One region of the Agrobacterium tumefaciens genome, then DNA from elsewhere that is predicted to be linked to it. Evidence: riboswitches for the same ligand, from Rfam matches in the RefSeq annotation. Region 1 holds a riboswitch; the other holds the start of a gene.

What was found. Region 1 has a riboswitch for cobalamin ahead of metE (5-methyltetrahydropteroyltriglutamate--homocysteine S-methyltransferase). Riboswitches for the same ligand answer to the same signal wherever they lie in the genome.
Region 2: linked by a shared signal. The riboswitch ahead of CFBP6623_RS17320 (ABC transporter substrate-binding protein) and the one ahead of metE (5-methyltetrahydropteroyltriglutamate--homocysteine S-methyltransferase) in region 1 are both predicted to bind cobalamin.

What each region holds. Positions count from the first base shown of each region.
Region 1 is NZ_CP039904.1:646,317-651,330, forward strand. Features, by position in the region: gene CFBP6623_RS18150 (helix-turn-helix domain-containing protein) at 1-209, shown strand, start outside; gene CFBP6623_RS18155 (hypothetical protein) at 304-537, shown strand; gene metE (5-methyltetrahydropteroyltriglutamate--homocysteine S-methyltransferase) at 715-3,066, opposite strand; cobalamin riboswitch at 3,167-3,383, opposite strand; gene CFBP6623_RS18165 (ATP-binding cassette domain-containing protein) at 3,444-4,226, opposite strand; gene CFBP6623_RS18170 (sugar ABC transporter permease) at 4,245-5,014, opposite strand, start outside.
Region 2 is NZ_CP039904.1:465,981-470,994, reverse strand. Features, by position in the region: gene CFBP6623_RS17325 (GNAT family N-acetyltransferase) at 140-1,018, shown strand; cobalamin riboswitch at 1,147-1,382, shown strand; gene CFBP6623_RS17320 (ABC transporter substrate-binding protein) at 1,543-2,574, shown strand; gene CFBP6623_RS17315 (FecCD family ABC transporter permease) at 2,571-3,599, shown strand; gene CFBP6623_RS17310 (ABC transporter ATP-binding protein) at 3,596-4,396, shown strand; gene CFBP6623_RS17305 (pseudoazurin) at 4,393-4,866, shown strand; gene CFBP6623_RS17300 (class I SAM-dependent methyltransferase) at 4,884-5,014, opposite strand, start outside.

The sequences.
Region 1 (5,014 bases):
CCGATGTCGGAAACGACAATCCGGCCATAGGCTCGATAAACGCCATGCAGTCCTTCGTCGCTTCGAATGAAGGATTTTCGCTCAATCAGGCCTTTTCGCGAATCAAGAGCGCAAGCATCCGCCGAAGCATTGTCGCCCTCGTGACATCGCTTGCAGCGACCGAAACGGCGGAAAATACGACCGCGCCAGAGAAGAAGAACGATGAGTAACGCAGGTGTGACGCTCGCGTGACGCTCGATATGGTCGAAAATGAATAACGCGGGATCAACGCGTTTTCATACTGTCGATTGTCGAGAGGGAAGCATGGCGGCGTCTACCACAGCAATACTTGAACAGGACAATGCAGACGAGATTCTGGCGCTTGGAAGGATGGTTTCATACCTTTGCCAGCGCTCGAAATCCATGGAACTGGGCATGTCGACCTATTTCCTGGAAATGGCATTGTTGTCGCTGGCTCAGGATATCAATCAGCACGGCCTGCCGCCTGCAGGCGCAGAGCTGAATTCCAGCGGTTTCGCACCGGCCGATCTGCATTGAGCAATTTCCTATCCGCAGCCGCATAGATGCGTAGCACGAAGCGTTCCCGCACCTTCCTCCAGCCGGGAACGCCTTGAAATGAATTGACGCATCTTGCATCTGCCTGCGCATAGCCCCTCCCAAGGGATTTCATCGTAAATGATGATCGAGGCCCGGTTTTTCGCCGGGCCTCGCCTATTATCGGGGCAGCGCGCGCCGAAGTTCCGCAGCTGCGGCGACCATGTTGACGAGCGCCGGCCTCACCTCTTCCCATTTGCGGGTTTTCAGGCCGCAATCCGGGTTGATCCAGAGTTGCCGATCGTCAAGCCGCTCTCGCGCCAGTGCCAGAAGGTCAACCATTTCGCCGACGGCCGGTACACGCGGCGAATGGATGTCGTAAACGCCGGGGCCGATCTGGTTCGGATATTTGTAGGTCCGGAAAGCATCCAGCAGTTCCATCTTCGAACGTGAGGTCTCGATGGAAATCACGTCGGCATCCATTGCGGCAATCGCATCGATGATCTGGTTGAACTCCGAATAGCACATATGGGTGTGGACCTGTGTGTGATCGCCCACGCCGCTCGAGCAAATGCGGAAGCACTCCACCGCCCAGCCGAGATAGTGCTGCCAATCCCGATGCCGAAGCGGCAGACCTTCACGAAGAGCTGCTTCATCGATCTGGATCATCTGCGCGCCTGCCGCCTCGAGATCATTGACCTCATCACGGATGGCCAGCGCGATCTGCCGGCATGTCAAGCTTCTGGCGATATCGTCGCGGACGAAAGACCAGTTGAGGATCGTTACCGGACCGGTCAGCATGCCCTTGACGGGTTTATCAGTGAGTGACTGCGAATATTCCCACCAGCGAACCGTCATCGGTTTCGGCCGCGACACATCGCCGAAGATGATCGGCGGGCGGACATAACGCGAGCCGTAACTCTGCACCCATGCGTGCTGAGTGAAAGCGAAGCCGGAAAGCTGCTCGCCGAAATATTGCACCATGTCGTTGCGCTCGAACTCGCCGTGAACGAGGACATCGAGACCTATTTCTTCCTGCCAACGGATGGTTGCTTCGGTTTCCTTTTGCAGAAAGCCTTCATATTGCGCATCTGTCAGGGCACCTTTCGCATGCGCGGACCGGGCCTTGCGCACCTCCGGCGTCTGCGGGAAGGAGCCGATGGTCGTCGTCGGGAAGAGCGGCAGGGTGATGGCCTGCGCCTGCACCTTCTGCCGTTCGGCAAAGGCGCTCGTCCGCTGCCTGTCGGCCTCGCCGATCGTTCCGATACGTTTCTGCACGGCTGTATTCGTCACCTTTGGCGACGAGGCGCGTGTGGCAGCTGCCTTCGAAGCCGCGCCCAGTTCAGCCGCAACCGCAACCTTGCCCTCACCGAGCGCCCTGCCGAGCGTCGCAAGCTCGCCGAGCTTTTGGGTTGCGAAGGAAAGCCAGCTTTTCAGGTCGGCATCAAGGCCGGTTTCCAGTTCGAGATCGACGGGAACATGCAGCAGCGAGCAGGAAGGAGCAATTTGAAACGCTTCTACGCCCCGCGCGGCAATGGCCGCTTCCAGCCGATCAACGATTGCCGCAAGATCGGCACGCCAGATGTTACGACCATCAATGACACCGAGCGAAAGGACGCGATTTGCGGGCAAAGCCTTCAGCACAGCCTCGAACTCATTGGACGCACGCACCAGATCAATATGAAGACCCGCGACCGGAAGTGCCACAACGGTTTCCAGATTGTCCTCAAGCCCGCCGAAATAGGTGGCGACGAGGATTTTCAGGTCCGGCGCGGCTTTCGACAAGGTCTGATAGGCCATTGTGAGCGCATGGCGTTCACCCTCGGAAAGGTCCAACGCGGCAACTGGTTCGTCTATCTGTACCCAGTTCGCACCGGCCGCATGCAGACGGCGCAGCAGTTCTTCGTAAACAGGCAATAGCTTCGCCAGCAGATCGAGCGGCTTGAAAACGGCCTCCCGCGCCTTGGCAAGTTTCAGGAAGGTGACCGGACCGAGGATGACGGGACGAGTGTGAATGCCGAGCGCCTTCGCCTCAAGAAAATGCTCGACCGGCTTTTGCGAGGTGAGCACGAAATGCTGATCCTCGGAAACCTCCGGCACCATGTAATGATAATTCGTGTCGAACCACTTGGTCATTTCCAGCGCCCGAACGCCCAACCCGTGAAGGTCATCTGCCCCGTGGGCGTGGCCGCAACCCGCATGGGCCTCGCTCTGGCTGCCACGCACCATGGCGAAATAGGTCGACAGGGAAACGTCTCCACCTTCCCATCCGTAGACCGACGGAATGGCACCCACCATCACGGCTGTATCAAGAACATGATCATAGAGGGAGAAATCATTGGAGGGGATGTGGGCGATCCCCTTCTCGCGCTGAAGCACCCAGTTTTCGGCGCGCAGCCTGGCGGCGGTTTCAAGAAGTTCCGTCTCGGGAATCTTTCCCGACCAGAAGCCTTCAAGCGCGAACTTCAATTCGCGATGGCAGCCAATTCTCGGAAAACCGAGCGATGCGACTGGAATGGTCTTGTTTGGCATTGTCATACCCCATTTGGTTGTGGGGGCATGGGTAAAGCGGACGCGTGCAGGCCCGACCTTTGCCGAACCATTGCAGCAACCACCGGGACACCCCGCCCGTGGACGTTATTTTGTCCTGGCAGGTCTCCTGGCTTACGGGTCGTCGCCTTTGCCCGTCTTCCCGGGGGTTTTCACCCCAGTGACGTGGATGGACAAAGGCTCGCCGCTTACAGTTGCGGGGGCAGCTCCGGCCTTGCCGATCGTCGGCGCACCGGATTCCCTCTTAGCTCCGAGATTGAAACATTCAGGCCCGGAGAACCATGACGTCAGCATTTCTCACCACAGGCGTCACGATGTCAATAGACATAAAGAAATCTTTATGTCTTTATTTCCCCATTTCAGGATGCGACCGCGCCCGGCCCCGGAACGGCACCCGAGGGCACCTTGCCGAGAATGATCATGCCCAGAACCTCGTCTTTAGTGACATCCTCAGTCCGGGCATGGCCGACAACCTTGCCGTTTTTCATCACGAAGACCCGGTCGGCAAGATCGAAGACATCGTGAATATCGTGGCTGATGAGGAAGATGCCGATGCCCTGCCGTTTCAGCTCCTTGACGAGATCGCCCACCTGCGCCGTCTCCTGCGGCCCGAGTGCCGCCGTTGGCTCATCCATGATGAGGATACGGGCATCGAACAGAATGGCGCGGGCAATGGCGACGGACTGCCGCTGGCCACCGGACAGCGCCTTCACCGGCTCCTTGAACCGCCGGAAATTGGGATTGAGACGCCCCATCACCTCGCGGGCTGAGGCTTCCATGGCGACATCGTCAAGCGTGCCCCATTTCGTTTTCAGCTCGCGACCGAGATAAAGATTGGCCGCCGCATCGACATTGTCGGCCACGGCCAGCGTCTGGTAGATGGTCTCGATGCCGTATTTCTTAGCGTCGCGGGGATTACGGATATCCGCATCCTCGCCATTGATGAGGATATCGCCGCCATCGCGCCGGTAGGCGCCGGAGAGGATCTTGATAAGGGTCGATTTGCCCGCGCCGTTGTGGCCGAGAAGGGCGACCACCTCACCGGGGAAAAGGTCAACAGAGGCGTTTTCCACCGCATGGATGCCGCCGAAGGAAATGGAAATATTGCGCATTTCCACGAGGGGCGTGACTTGGTCCGTCATAGGAGTTCTCCTCGGTTCTTACTTGGCGCGGGCGCGGTAGATGGTGTCGAGCCAGACGGCGACGACCAGAACCACACCGACGACGATGCGCTGGAAGGGCGTATCAATACCCACCAGCACCATGCCGGATTGCAGCGACTGCATGACGAGCGCGCCGAGCATCGCGCCCGCTATGGTGCCGACACCGCCGGCAAGCGAGGTGCCGCCGATGACAGCCGCCGCGATGGTGTAAAGCTCGTCCAGCTCCCCTTGCGCATTGGTGGCCGCATTGAGGCGAGCGGTCGAGATGGCTGCGGCGATGGCGCAGAGAACGCCCATCAGCGTGAAGATCTTGACCGTGACCCAGCGGGTCTTGATGCCGGCCAACTCCGCAGCCTCCGGGTTGCCGCCAATGGCGAAGACATAACGCCCGAAGCGCAGCCGCGTGGCGATGAAGGTCATGACCGCACCAACCGCAAGCGCCATCAGCACCGGAACGGCAATGCCGTGCGCAATGAACAACCCGCCTTCCGGCCAGGTTATGCCATTGGCGTCAGCATAGTTGCGGGCAATGTTGATAGGCCAGGGGTAGCTGTTCACCACCGCCACAAAACCGATAACAATGAGGCAGCCGAGCGCCACCAGAAAATATTCCGCCCAGACCGGCCGCAGCGGAAAACCGAAACGGCGACGCTGATGGCGGGAATTCAGGATGGCCGCCACGATGGCGACGCAGGCCACGACAGCGGCGATCCAGCTCCATGTCGCGCCAATCGAGCCATTGGTGCCGCCGCCCATCAGACGGAAGG
Region 2 (5,014 bases), 180 kb from region 1:
CCGATGATTTCGGTAGATTGTTGTGTCCTTCCAGTGCTTTCAGAAAATTCCTGCCGGCAGGGCCGGTTATCTTCGGATGTCATGGGCTGGGCTGCCGGGACCGAAGGTTCCGCGCCGGAGGGAATGAGAGCCGTTTGCTATGGAGCTGCTCAAAGTCGATAGTTTCGAGTTGCGGACCGTGGATATCGCGGATGTGGAGGCGGATCACCTGCATGCCCTCTCCATGGCTGTCGGATGGCGGTATCATGCCAATGAATGGTGTTTCCTGCGCCAATGCGGTGTCGGCCTTGCGGCGCTGGACGAGATCAACCGGGTTGTCGCGACCGCCATGCTTTTTCCCTATGATCGGGCTTTTGCGACGCTTGGCATGGTCATCGTTTCCCCACGCCTGCAGGGGCAGGGCGTAGCACCCTGGCTGGTCAGGCAGCTTGTGGCGAAATATCCTGCCGCTGCCTTGCGGTTGAATGCCACGGAGGGGTCGCGGCGGCTTTTTGCGGGGCTCGGTTTTACCGGAGATACGGAAAGGGTGCATCTTCTGCGCGGCAAGGCCCGCTGCACCACTGAAACGCCGCAGCTTGGCAAGAAACAGAGGATCGAGCCGGTTTCAGAAGATCATCTGTCCGCCGTGGAAGATCTGGACCGGGAGGCTTTCGGCGTTTCACGCCGGGGCGTGCTGCAGCGTCTCCTGCGGGAAAACACCGGCTATGGCCTGTTCGAGGCGGATCGTCTGGCCGCCTTCGCGCTGCGGCGGGCGGCAGGGCGGGGCCACATCATCGGCCCGGTGGTTGCAGAGGGGGAAGCCGAGGCAGTCGCGCTGGTCAGGCGGCATTTTGCCGATCTCGACGACCAGCTTGTCCGGCTCGATGCCGTGCGCGATGACGGTTTTTTCACCGATTTTCTGGCGCAATCCGGGCTGGTGGTGATTGAAACACTGACGACGATGTCAAAAAATGCACCGCAGCCGGCAGGCACCGGCTCTGCTGGTATCTTTGCTCTGGCAGGCCCATCCCTTTGCTGAAGCACGCCGCTTCCCATCGAATTCATGTCACGCATTTTGGGTTCCTGTCGTGTGCATGCGTTTGTCGCAGGACAGTTTTCACACCCTTGGGAGACATTCTTTGGCGATTGACGCCTCGCCTCTTGCCCCTTATGTGAGAAGACGACGGTTCCTGCAGCCGAAAGGCGAAGGGATTAATAGGGAACATGGTGCGGGTGATTTTCATCGCCCAATGCCGTGGCTGCCCCCGCAACTGTAAGCGGATTGCCGCTCATCCCCGTGACGCCTTAAAGGCGTCATGCCACTGCATTCTCCGGAATGCGGGAAGGCAGATGAACGGCGCAAATCCGTGAGCCAGGAGACCTGCCGTCAAAATATGAACCATCGTTACGGGCGGGGAAGCCCGGAGGAGGAAATTGTAATGTTATTTCATAACATTTGGTTTGCGTCCCGTCGTTGTTCTCCGTACAAGACGTTCCGCTGTTGCTGCGCGTTCTAACGCCTGCTGCTCTGGAACAAGCGATTTAATTTCGACTGGAGAACACATGTTTAATCCTGGACGCCTGCCGGCCTATGCCGGCCTTCTGGCCGCTGTGCTTGCGGTTTTGCCTGCCGCTTCCGCTCATGCTGCCGAAACGGTCTATCCCCTGACGATCAACAGCTGCGGTCAGGACATCACCTTCAAACAGGCGCCCGCCCGCACGGTATCCGTTGGCCAGAGCACGACCGAGGTCCTTTATCTGCTGGGCGTTGCCGACAGGGTGATGGGTACGGCGCTGTGGATCGGCCCGGTTTTGAAGGGTTACGAGGAGGCCAACGCCAAGGTGGAGCGGCTGGCCGACAATGATCCGAGTTTTGAGGCCGTTGTCGGCAAGAGGCCCGATCTCGTAACGACGCAGTTCCAGTGGCAGATCGGCCCCGAAGGTGTTGTCGGAACACCGGCGCAATTCGCCGAACTCGGTATTCCCGTTTATACCTCGCCTGCCGATTGCGTCGGCAAGGATAATTCCGGCGGCGGTGACGGCGTGCGCAAGACTGGCTTCACCATGGAGCTGATCTATCAGGAAATCCGCGATCTCGCGAAAATCTTCAACGTGCAGGATCGCGGCGAAGAGGTTGTCGCCGATCTGAAGAAACGTGAGGAGGCAGCCCGCGCCAAGATCGCTTCGGCGAATGGCAAGATTTCCGCCGTCTTCTGGTTCTCCAGCGCCGAACTGGATATCGACCCTTATGTGGCGGGCCGCCATGGCGCGCCCGGTTACATCATGTCGGCGCTCGGGCTGAAGAATGTCATCGAAAGCGATGAGGAATGGCCGACCGTTGGCTGGGAAACCATCGCCAAGGCCAATCCGTCCGTCATCGTCGCTGGCAAGATGGATCGCCGCCGTTTCCCGGCCGATGACGTTGCCGTCAAGCACAAGTTCCTCGCGGACGACCCCGTGGCCAGCATCATGCCCGCCGTCAAGCAAGGCCATGTCTTCGACATGGATGCGCAGGCGATGAACCCGACCATCCGCACGATCGAAGGCATTGAAACGCTGGCCGAGGCGATTTCGGCCGCCGGTCTCGCCAAGTGAACGGTTTTTCCGTCAATCTCGGCAGGGCGGGGCTGGCTTTTGCCGCGCTCGCCCTGCTGCTCGTCGCGCTGATGGCCGGAGCGGCCATCGGTGAGACCGCCATTCCCTTCGACGTGGTGGCGAAAACCATCGCCAATCGTGTCTTCCATGCCGGTTACCCGCTGGAGCCGCTGGATGAGGGTATCGTCTGGAGTTACCGTCTGAGCCGCGCCGTTGTCGCCGCCTGTTGCGGCGCTTCGCTGGCGCTTGCCGGTGCGGTGCTGCAATCGCTTTTGCGCAACCCGCTGGCCGACCCCTATATTCTCGGCATTTCCGCAGGCGCATCCACCGGAGCGGTGGCGGTCGCGCTTCTGGGTATCGGGGCAGGCTTTCTGACCATGCCGGTGGGGGCGCTGATCGGGGCTTTTGTTGCGTTCTCGCTGGTCAGCCTTCTGGCGGTGCGCGCCGGCCATGGCAACAGCGCCATCATTCTGGCCGGCGTGGCCGGTTCGCAGCTGTTCAATGCCATGACCTCGTTCATCGTCACCAAATCCGCCAATGCCGAACAGGCGCGCGGCATCATGTTCTGGCTTCTCGGTAATCTTTCCGGTGTGCGCTGGCCCGATGTCTGGATGGCTTTGCCGGTCAGTATCGCTGGTCTTGCGGTGTGCCTCTGGTATTCCCGGGCGCTGGATGCCTTCGCTTTCGGCGGTCAGGCCGCCGCCTCGCTCGGAATTCCGGTGCGCCGGACCTATGCGGTGTTGATCTCGGTTTCGGCGATCATGACGGCGGTGATGGTGTCGCTGGTCGGTTCCATCGGCTTTGTCGGTCTTGTCATTCCGCATGCGGCGCGCATCTTCGTCGGCGTTCGCCATGGCATGTTGCTGCCGGTGACGGCGTTGACCGGTGCTGTTTTCATGATCGTCGCCGATATTCTCTCGCGCATCGTCATTCCCGGTCAGGTGCTGCCGATCGGGGTCATCACCGCGCTCGTCGGCGCGCCGGCCTTTGCCTTCATTCTCGGGCAGAAAAGGGGGCGATCATGAGATTGTCCGCTCACGACCTGCATTTCCATGCCGGCAATGTCGATATCGTCCGGGGTGTTTCCATCGATGTCGGTTCCGGGGAGTTTCTGGGCATTATCGGCCCGAATGGTTCCGGCAAAAGCACGCTGCTTTCCATGCTGGCCGGTATCCGCAAGCCGCGCCGTGGCCACGTCACGCTTGGTGACGACGCGCTTGCCTCCTTCGGACGGCGTGATCTCGCCCGCCGATTGGCCTTTGTGGAGCAGCAGGCCGAAACCACCGAGCGTATTACGGCTCGACAGGCCGTCGAACTTGGACGCACCCCCTATCTCGGTCCGCTCTCCGCCTGGTCGGCCAATGACGACGCCATCGCTAATGCCGCGCTCGACAATGTCGACATGGCGGACAAGGCGGAACGATACTGGCATCACCTTTCCGGCGGCGAACGCCAGCGCCTGCATATCGCCCGCGCCCTGGCGCAGGAACCGCACATTCTGTTGCTCGACGAACCGACCAATCATCTTGATATCGGCCACCAGATCGGTCTGCTCGATCTGGTTCGCAGGCAGGGGCTGACGGTCGTGGCGGCGCTGCATGATCTCAATCACGCCGCCATGTTCTGCGACCGCGTCGCCATCATGCATCGGGGGCAGGTGATTGCGGCCGGTGCACCGCGCGAGGTGCTCACATCGGCGACGATCGCCGATGTTTTCGGGGTGCAGTCCGTCGTCACCACGGATGAAGGCGGCTTTTCCCATATTCGTTTTCTGCCGGCCCATGGGATGGCCGATCAGGCAAAGAAAGTATTGGCACGATGACGAGATTGAAAAAGCTTCGCCTTGGCGTGCAGCGGCGTAATGCTCTGGCCGGAATTGTATTGGCGCTGGCCACGGGCCTTCCCTTGCATGCCATGGCCGAAACCTTTGAGGTGAAAATGCTGAACCGGGGCGAAAAAGGCCCGATGGTGTTTGAGCCCGATTTTCTGGAGATCGCACCCGGTGACCGTGTGCGCTTCGTGCCGACCCACAAGAGCCACAATGCCGCGACCATCGACGGTATGGTTCCTGAAGGCGCCGAAGGCTTCAAGAGCCGCATCAACGACGAATTCGAGACCGGTTTTGACAGGCCGGGCTTTTATGGCATCAAATGCTCGCCGCATTACGGCATGGGCATGGTCATGCTGATCAAGGTGGGCGAGGCGACCTTGCCGCAGAGCTACAGGGAAATCGATGTGCCCGGCCGAGCGAAACCCCGGCTGGACGATCTCTTTGAGCAGGCCGAAAAATGAGACGGCTCTGGTCGTCCTCAGCCTTTCGCGGACATATCCGGCTTCACCGCGCAGACCGCATAACGGTGCTGAAGGCCGCGCAGGATGCCCTTCAGCAGGCTGAAATTTTTCGACTGGGCGCGATGGATGGCCTTTAGCTCCTGATCGA